DNA from 2 places in the Bacillus halotolerans genome. Region 1 is predicted to be linked to the other one. Evidence: riboswitches for the same ligand, from Rfam matches in the RefSeq annotation. Region 1 holds a riboswitch; the other holds the start of a gene.

Region 1 (4,292 bases):
ACAGTGACTTCGCGTATTGAATAGATTTTTGCACGACGGTCGTGACGCCGGCTACAGGCACAATCACGACCGTACCTTTGATTTCTTCCGGCTGTTTGTTTACGATACGAAGCTGTTCACCGACAGCCGTATAGTGATTTTTAATCGCAAAAAACAAAAAAACGACGATCGGCATAAAGATTAAAACAGGCCATACGACATTAAACTTCGTGACAAATAGGATGGACAGAACCATAAACGATATCAATGCGCCGCAGGCGTTAATCAGCATTTTTCCAATCCAGCCTTTTGGTTTTTGTTTGATCCATTTGATGCACATCCCTGTTTGTGAAAGGGTAAATGGAATAAACACACCGACCGCGTATAGCGGGATTAAGTGCTCCGTCAGCCCTCCAAATAACAGAATCAGCACAATTGAGGCAACACCTAAAAAGATAATCCCGTTTGAGAAGCCTAAGCGGTCGCCTCTTACTGTAAACATGCGCGGCATGTATTGGTCTCTCGCCAAGTTGAAGGCAAGCTGCGGGAAGGCTGAAAAGCCCGTATTCGCCGCAAGGACCAAAATTAACGATGTCACACCCTGAATGACATAGTAGAACACATTTCTGCCGAAGGTATCCGATGCGATTTGTGAAATGACCGTTTCATTCGGTTTCGGAGCCGTCCCGTAACCGTATGCAAGTACCGTAATGCCGGCAAACAGAACCGCAAGCAAGATCCCCATCATAGCCAACGTTCTCGCCGCGTTTCGCGCAGGCGGGTTTTTGAAGGCTGGAATCGCGTTGGAGATCGCTTCAACTCCGGTGAGCGCGGAACAGCCGGATGAAAAAGCCTTAAGCAGCAAAAACAGCGTAATGCCGGCTACCGGTGTGCCGATCGGTGTATGATGGACTGGCTGATCAATTTGTCCTGTCATAAGCTTAAAAAGACCGACGGCAATCAGGATGAAAAGCGCCGCCACAAACAGATAGACCGGGTAAGCAAGAATCGATGCTGATTCTGACAGCCCCCGCAGATTTAAAATCATAATCACTAAAACAAGTAAAACAGCAATCGGTATATGATAATCATGCAGTGCCGGGAACGCCGACGTGATGGCGTCCGTCCCTGCGGAAATACTTACTGCTACAGTTAATATATAATCGACAAGCAATGAACCGCCTGCAATCAGCCCGGGCTTTTCGCCGAGGTTTTCTTTTGATACAACATACGCCCCGCCGCCCTGCGGATAAGCGTAAATAATTTGCCTGTATGAGAGAATCAGCGCGAGCAGCAAAATGAGTACGCCGACCGCTATCGGAATGGAATACCAAAATGCAGCAGCGCTTACCGCCGCCAATATGATAAGAATTTGTTCCGTTCCGTAAGCGACAGATGATAAAGCATCTGAGGAGAGCATGGCAAGCGCCTTTAATTTCGTCAGTTTTTGTTCTCCTGCGGCTTGTGATTTTAACGGTTTCCCAATCAAAAAACGTTTGATTGAATGATACATCGATGTCTTCCCCTTTTAATTTCATTTTTCATTAAAACAATAAAACATCCGCATCTGTTCTCACATTTTGTAATAGTCCCTTTCTGCTATGATGTCTCTGTATGCGATTTACATCCTGAAAATTGAACAGCAAAAAACACAGAGGCAAACGGATGCCCCTGTGCCTTAACATCGAACACAGGTTTCATTCATCTCCTCTCATGAACGCTTACGAGGTTAGCTGACGGATTCGGGCATATGAGAGTTTGCCCTACCTAAAAAGGATTCACCCCGAGCGGCAAAATGCCGCTAAAATGGGTCCCCCGCTCTGTTTACAGATTAAGCGATTTGTTTTCTAAAAGAGATCATACTCCCGTTTACGTATGTTGTAAAGAGGCTTATCGGCCGGGAGAAAAAAATAAAATGACAGGTTCCACAAATGGAAAATTTAAACCAAAAACAAAAAAACAGAGGCTGATAACAGCCTCTGCCTTATTCTCTGTCTGTCTTTCTCTTTCTTCGTCTAACGGTTACCCAAATGAAGGCTGCCGCAATTACCATCATGAGAGCCAGCACGCCGATATACAGCAGTTGTTGCCCATGATCTTGTGCTGTTTTTTCTGTTTCAGAACTGTTTGTTTCCGATTTGAGCTGCTGGTGGTTTGTAAACACCTGCTGGCTGTTTGTTTCATTGATGACGGTCGCCGTGTCATCATTGCTGTTCAAAAAGCTGATGATTTCTTTTGTGACGGCCGCGCCATTTCCTTTCAGCGGCGCAAAAACAGCCATCGTATAATTTGAATCCCATAAAGACGCTTGGGTAAATGCCACTTGTTTCGTCGTCTCGTTCAGCATTTCAAAGCCCGACACGTCAAACGAGCCGTTTTTCGCTTGAGGCACGAGCAGATCAGAAGATTTCTCTTTCAAAAGAGAGAACTGGCTAATGCCGCCGATGAAAATTAAGTTCCGGCCTTTCGCGTCCTCCGCTTTAACTTCAGATGCTTTCCTTACTGTGAAAGATTGCTGGGCTTCGCTTCCAAAGGAATCAGTAACGAGAGAAAGCTCCTTAAGCTTGGATTTGCTCACGCTGTCAGGTAGCACAATCAGTGTTGTCTGTTCCTGATTTCCGGCGTATGGAAGCGGCCATTCTTGAAAATCGGCTGACGGAGATGTGCCTTTGATCGTGTAAGACAATGTGCTGCTTTTATCAATGAAGACCCATTTCTCTTCGTCCGTTGTGTTGCAAGGGTTGTTTTCCTTTAAGCCCGTGGTGATAAACTGTATATCAATGTAGCGGTTTTTCTGCAGCAGCTCAGGGTCTACTTTCAGCGTGACATGATAGTATCCGTTTTTATCTTCTTTCCCTAATTCATCAAGGCGAACTGAATGCGGCTGACCGTTGATGAGGACCTTCAGCTCTGCTGCTTGAGAGGCTGAACCGCTTTCTGCCGCGGCTGCTTGAATCGTTTCCGATTTCTTTAGTTTAAGCGACAGCTTGGCTGATTGATTTTGGTCTATCATCGCAGAAGCCGGATAAAAATAATGTGCTGAAGATGTTTTGTCAGCTCCGATTGTCATATCTTCTGCCCCGAATTTCTCAAGGGTCAGCTTATTGCTTACCTGCTTTTCAGCCTTCTGAAGCTTGCCAATTGAAAGTGTTTCCCCGCTTAGCTGGCCGGTGTAAGTCTGATCGGCGATGGCGCTGATTTTTTCTGAGAGCACATCATCAGATGCCGCTTGTGCAAACAGAACCGGCTGCTGCTTGCCCTGTGCTTTCAGCACGCGCTCCGCAAGCAGAAGTTTTTCTCCTTTTGCCTGTAAGCCGGCTTGTTTGATCAGCTTCTTCACCTTGCCGTTCCAATGCTTATCCACTCCGATGAAAATGGTCGGCTTGTCGATTTGCTTCACTTCAGATTCCTTCACAAACGAAATGCTGACACTGCTGTCCGCAGTTTTCAGGTATCCTTCTGTCTTGACAGCCGCTTCAATTTCTGCCGAGCTCGGGTTATCCGGAATGACAATAGCAGTCTCTTCCGCTGTATTTCCCGATTGGGCAAATGGGTATGGGTAATGTTCAAGTGATGTTCCCTTCGCTTCGCTGCTGTCCGCCAGTGTCAGGCGGCTGTCCGGATAAATTTTGATCCAGTTGCCGGACGTATCCTGTCTGACGCAGACGCCCTCTTTCAAGACGCCGTAAAATTTCAGTGATACGCTGTGATAGCCTGGAGCGGACTGGCTTTTGTTCAAGTTCAGCTTCAGTGTTTTCCGTTTTGGATCGCCGTTTAGCTTTAACGTTTTTACCGGTTCATTGTCAATTACAGCCGTTAACGATGAAGGAGAAATTAAAAGATCTGATGCCTCATATTCAATCACCAATTGCTGGCTGCCGGAAGAGGCGCCTGCCGGAATCTGATACGTCAGTTCCGCGCTGTCTTTTGATCCGTACAATGTCATAAGATCGTTTGTCAGCACCTGCTGTTTGGCTTGTTCACGGCTGCTTTTGCCCAGAAGCGAGCCATCAACCTGCATCTCTTGGGCAAAGGCCGATTGTCCGGTCATTGCCAGCAGCAGAAAGCTTGTAAGAAAAATAAGTAGTTGTTTCAAAAAGGTCACCCGCTTTTATGTTGATTGTATCGTTCTGTTTTGTACCATTTGACCTCTTGCTTGAATAAACGGTGCTTGATTTCTACGAATAAAGAATAGATCACGAGCACAATCCATGCCTGCGAGTACGTAAAGTACATAAGAAATACGATAAAGAAGTTTTGCCTGTTCATTTCTGTTTTTTCGATGCTTAACGTAATCATGACCTCCGTCATAA
Region 2 (4,292 bases), 1.6 Mb from region 1:
GCTGACCTCTGCGCAATCTTACGTTGGCAAGGATATAAAGGTTGTATCTAAAAAACAGAAAGGCCAGTCCACATGGTACCAATTCCAAGTCAATAATAAACTGGTCGGCTGGATTGATGACTCAGCTGTTGAAATAAAGGAAGCAACCTGAGCCGTTTTTCCTGGTATTTTTATTTTTTTGTTCCATTCAGGGGAATTTGAGGTATAATATTCCACGGAAGTTATCACTTAATAACTATGCTTCAGGAGGGAACAAAGGTGCAGAAATATAGACGGAGAAACACGGTTGCCTTTACTGTATTAGCTTATTTCACTTTTTTTGCGGGAGTATTTTTGTTTTGTATCGGACTCTATAACGCTGATAATCTCGAACTCAATGAAAAAGGCTACTACATTGCAGTGATGATCCTTGTAGCGGTCGGCGCGATCCTTACACAAAAAGTGACGCGTGATAACGCAGAAGATAATGATATCATCGCGGAGCAGGAAAAAAGACAAAGTCAATCTCATATTGAATCATAAAAAATCCGGCATGTAATATGCCGGATTTTTTTACATTACCCAGTAAACACCTCACCGTCAGGGTAACGAATATTTGATTTTTCTGTTTTAGCAAATGAAAAAACAAACGTCAACGGACCGATTCTTCCGATGAACATAATCGCAATAATGATACATTTCCCCGCTGTTGTCAGTTCGGGTGTCAGCCCCATTGTCAGTCCGACCGTTCCGAAAGCTGAAAAAGTTTCAAAAACAACCTGTATAAACGGCGCTTGTTCTGTAATGGTCAAGGCGAAAATCCCTATAAAGACGATGAACAAACTGATAACACTGACTGCTAAGGCCTTAATAATGATCGGATATTTTATGGTCCGGCGGAAAATAACAGTTTCTTTATGCCCTCTTAAATAAGCGATGACAGACATCAAAATCACAAGAAAAGTAGTCAGCTTAATACCGCTCGCCGTTGAAGCGCTGCCCGCTCCGATAAACATCAACAGCAGGACAAATACAATGGTGCCTTCTCTCATGCTGCCAAAATCCACAGAGTTGAAGCCCGCGGTTCTCGGCGTCACTGCCTGAAAATACGAAGCCCACAGTTTATCTGGCAAATGCAAGGAACCAAGCGTGCCGGGGTTGCTGTACTCTAAAATAAAGATAATCAGTGTGGCAGCAATATTCAAAACGAACGTTCCCGCTAGCATCAGTTTTGTATGTAATGAAAAGGCTTTGAAACGCCGATTTTTCAGGATGTCAAATAGCACCGTAAACCCGATGCCCCCTGTGATAAATAAGATAGTAATGACAAGATTGACTGCAGGATCACCAACGTAGCTCATTAAATTATCCGGCCATAAAGAAAAACCGGCATTGTTAAAAGCCGATATTGCATGAAACACGCTGGCAAACAATCCGGATGCCCAGCCATACTGGGGCACAAGCCGGATGGATAAGATCAGGGCGGCGATCAATTCGATACTGATTGAAAATAGAAACAGGACTTTGACAAGGCCTATCACGCCGCCGATTGTCGGCTGGTTTAAGGCTTCCCGGACCAGCATTCGTTCTTTCAATCCGATTTTTTTTCCTAAAATCATGACGATCAGAACAGCAAATGTCATAAAGCCAAGCCCGCCGACTTGAATCAGACCCATGATGACAGTTTGCCCGAACACCGTAAATTCTGTCCCAGTGTCAACAACTGCAAGCCCGGTAACAGTTGTAGCAGAAGCCGCTGTAAAAAGGGCATCTATCCATGACAACGGCTTCGCAGTAGAAATCGGGAGCTTTAACAAAAGAGAGCCAATAATAATAGTAAGAAAAAAACCAATCGCAAGCACTTGCGGGGGAGAAAAACGAACCCACTTGATTACAGTTTCCTTATGAAGTCCCACCTTTGTCTACATCCCTTCGTTTTCGAAGCGTTTAATATCCTTTTTGTGACCCATCATCACCAGGCAGTCTTGTTCGTAAATCACCTCTTCCGGTGCAGGAGAAAGGCGAACATCTCCATTATGTTTAATTGCCAGGATGGTACATCCGTACTTCGCTCTAACATTCAGATCATGAATGGATTTGGAATTCAGCTTTCGTGTTGCCAGCAGCTCAACAATACTGTAATCATCAGATAAGTCGATATAATTCAAGACATTTTCATCAGAGAGACTTTGTGCGATTTTGACGCCCATATCCTTTTCCGGATGAATAATGCGGTCGGCGCCGATTTTTTCCAGCACCTTATGGTGATAATAATTTTGAGCTTTCACCCAAATATTTGGAATGTGAAGCTCTTTTAATAGCAAAGTGGTCAGTGTGCTGGCTTGAATATTAGCCCCTATAGCCACGACCACATATTCAAAATTACGAATTCCCAGTGAAAGCAATTCGTTTTCTTCAGTGGCATTGGCAATGACCGCATGGGTTGCGTAGGAAGCGAAGGCATTGACCTTTTCTTCGTTAATATCAATAGCAAGGACCTCATGGCCCATTCTGTGCAGCTCTTTGCAAATGCTTCCGCCGAACCGTCCAAGCCCGATTACTGCAAATTGCTTGTTTTTTATTCTTCCCAATGTTCAAGACTCCCTTAATAAAATTAGCGTTTTGAAGTAAAAAAGACCATTACAAAGAATGGTCAAAATAGACCTCCTCTCTGTATACGCCTACGAGGTTAGCTGTCGGATTAGGGATTCAGAGTACCCCTTCTTACTAAGTAAGATTCACCCCAAGGCCGTTTTGTGAAACAGCCAATCATTGGTTTCCCCGTTCGTGTTTGATTAAGCGGTAAAAGAGACTTTATGAAATTGAACACTCAAGAATTTACTCCTGTTTCTAGTGTTTGTCAATTTAAATTTAATACAAGTGAAAAGGTAACTGGAAATAGAGGGAAAAGGGAGAGGAAAAGGAGTCAAAAAAAAGACCGGCGTTAAGCCGGCCCTCTGTGATTATTTACAGCCGCATGGCTGAGTCGGAGGTGTGCTGCGCTTAGCCACTTCGATGCTGGCTTCCGCGTAAAATTTATTTCCGATGCTCAGTGATTTGTTCTCTGCACGGAAAGTATATGTACCAGCGGCAGGAAGCGTTTTGTTATTCAGTTTTAACTTGAATTCACCAGCGCCTAATAAATCAAGAGCCAGAGGTACCCTTACTGTTTTACCGTTATTGAGGATCTGTGTTTCGCGCAATGCATTTCCGTTCATCGTATCTTTTGTATTTGCTGTAAATCCGCTTGGCAATGTAAATTCCATCACGCCAAGGCTGAGAAGCGTGTTTGGACGGTATGTCAATTCGATATCAGAGAAAGACCATTCTGTTTTGCTCGCTCCTTTAATTGTTGCAAACAATGAAGCTGTTGATTGGGCTCTCATCGTAGACTCAGTATGAGCAGAAGATGACTTAGATTCAGCTGCAAAAGAAGCTGAAGGTGCAGAAACGAGTAAACCGAGACTTAATACACTGATGGCCAAAGAAGATAATAACTTGCGTTTCATAACAAAAATTCCCCCTAATAAGTGATAAAGATTAAAGGCCTGCCTCTGCTTTCCACCTCCTCTTAAAGGCCAAATACAAATTTTACCTACATAAAATTACCATCAAATAAAATGGAAGTAAATGGGGTGTTTTTCCCGTATTTTTCAAATTTGTAGTAAATATAGCGGAAAAACAAAAAAACGTCCGGTTTTCCAGACGTTTTTCGATTATTTTGTTTCAATTGGTATAAATTTAAAGATCTCTCCGCTCTGCACCGATTCAGCGAGACGTTTCAGCCAATCGTAGTAGGCTTTAGAACTTTCCAGCTGCTCGTATAAACGCTGCGCTTCATTCTTCGTTTCCTCATTGAGTTCTTCCTTATGCAATATCTCTTGTAAATCAGCCTGAGCCTCCTCAATTGCTGATACATTCACCTGAACTTCCCGTTCCCATTTTGGCGGAAAGAAATTTGTGAAAAATTTAAAGAAATCTTTTTCGGCTACAAATGTGTGCTTACGGATGCCTCGGTGAAATGTCTTTTTCACGACATTTAAATCCTGAAGCTTTTTGACACCTGTGCTCATGCTGGGCTTGCTCATTTGCAGCTCCTCCCGCATTTCGTCAAGCGTCATCTCGTCCCGCATGTACATCGTTCCATATAATATCCCGACACTTCGGGTAATTCCGTAAAGATCCATTGTTTCAGCAATGGAGTCAATAACAAGATCCCGTGCCTGTTCTATAGCTGCAAATTCTGGATTTTCATCCATACTGACCCTCTTTTCCTTTAGAAAATTAAATTTGTTAAGTCATTTCTTTATGTT

What was found. A riboswitch is a leader RNA that binds a small molecule or an ion and turns the genes downstream of it on or off. The one in region 1 is predicted to bind cyclic di-AMP.
Region 2: another riboswitch for cyclic di-AMP. It lies ahead of ktrA (potassium uptake protein KtrA); the one in region 1 lies ahead of kimA (potassium transporter KimA).

What each region holds. Positions count from the first base shown of each region.
Region 1 is NZ_CP029364.1:1,523,456-1,527,747, forward strand. It holds gene kimA (potassium transporter KimA) at 1-1,492, opposite strand, end outside; cyclic di-AMP (ydaO/yuaA leader) riboswitch at 1,683-1,827, opposite strand; gene DIC78_RS07780 (cellulose biosynthesis cyclic di-GMP-binding regulatory protein BcsB) at 1,964-4,075, opposite strand; gene DIC78_RS07785 (glycosyltransferase family 2 protein) at 4,081-4,292, opposite strand, start outside.
Region 2 is NZ_CP029364.1:3,111,560-3,115,851, forward strand. It holds gene DIC78_RS15930 (glucosaminidase domain-containing protein) at 1-151, shown strand, start outside; gene DIC78_RS15935 (YiaA/YiaB family inner membrane protein) at 259-522, shown strand; gene ktrB (Ktr system potassium transporter KtrB) at 558-1,895, opposite strand; gene ktrA (potassium uptake protein KtrA) at 1,902-2,570, opposite strand; cyclic di-AMP (ydaO/yuaA leader) riboswitch at 2,642-2,791, opposite strand; gene bslA (biofilm surface layer hydrophobin BslA) at 2,943-3,488, opposite strand; gene cudC (transcriptional regulator GbsR) at 3,696-4,238, opposite strand.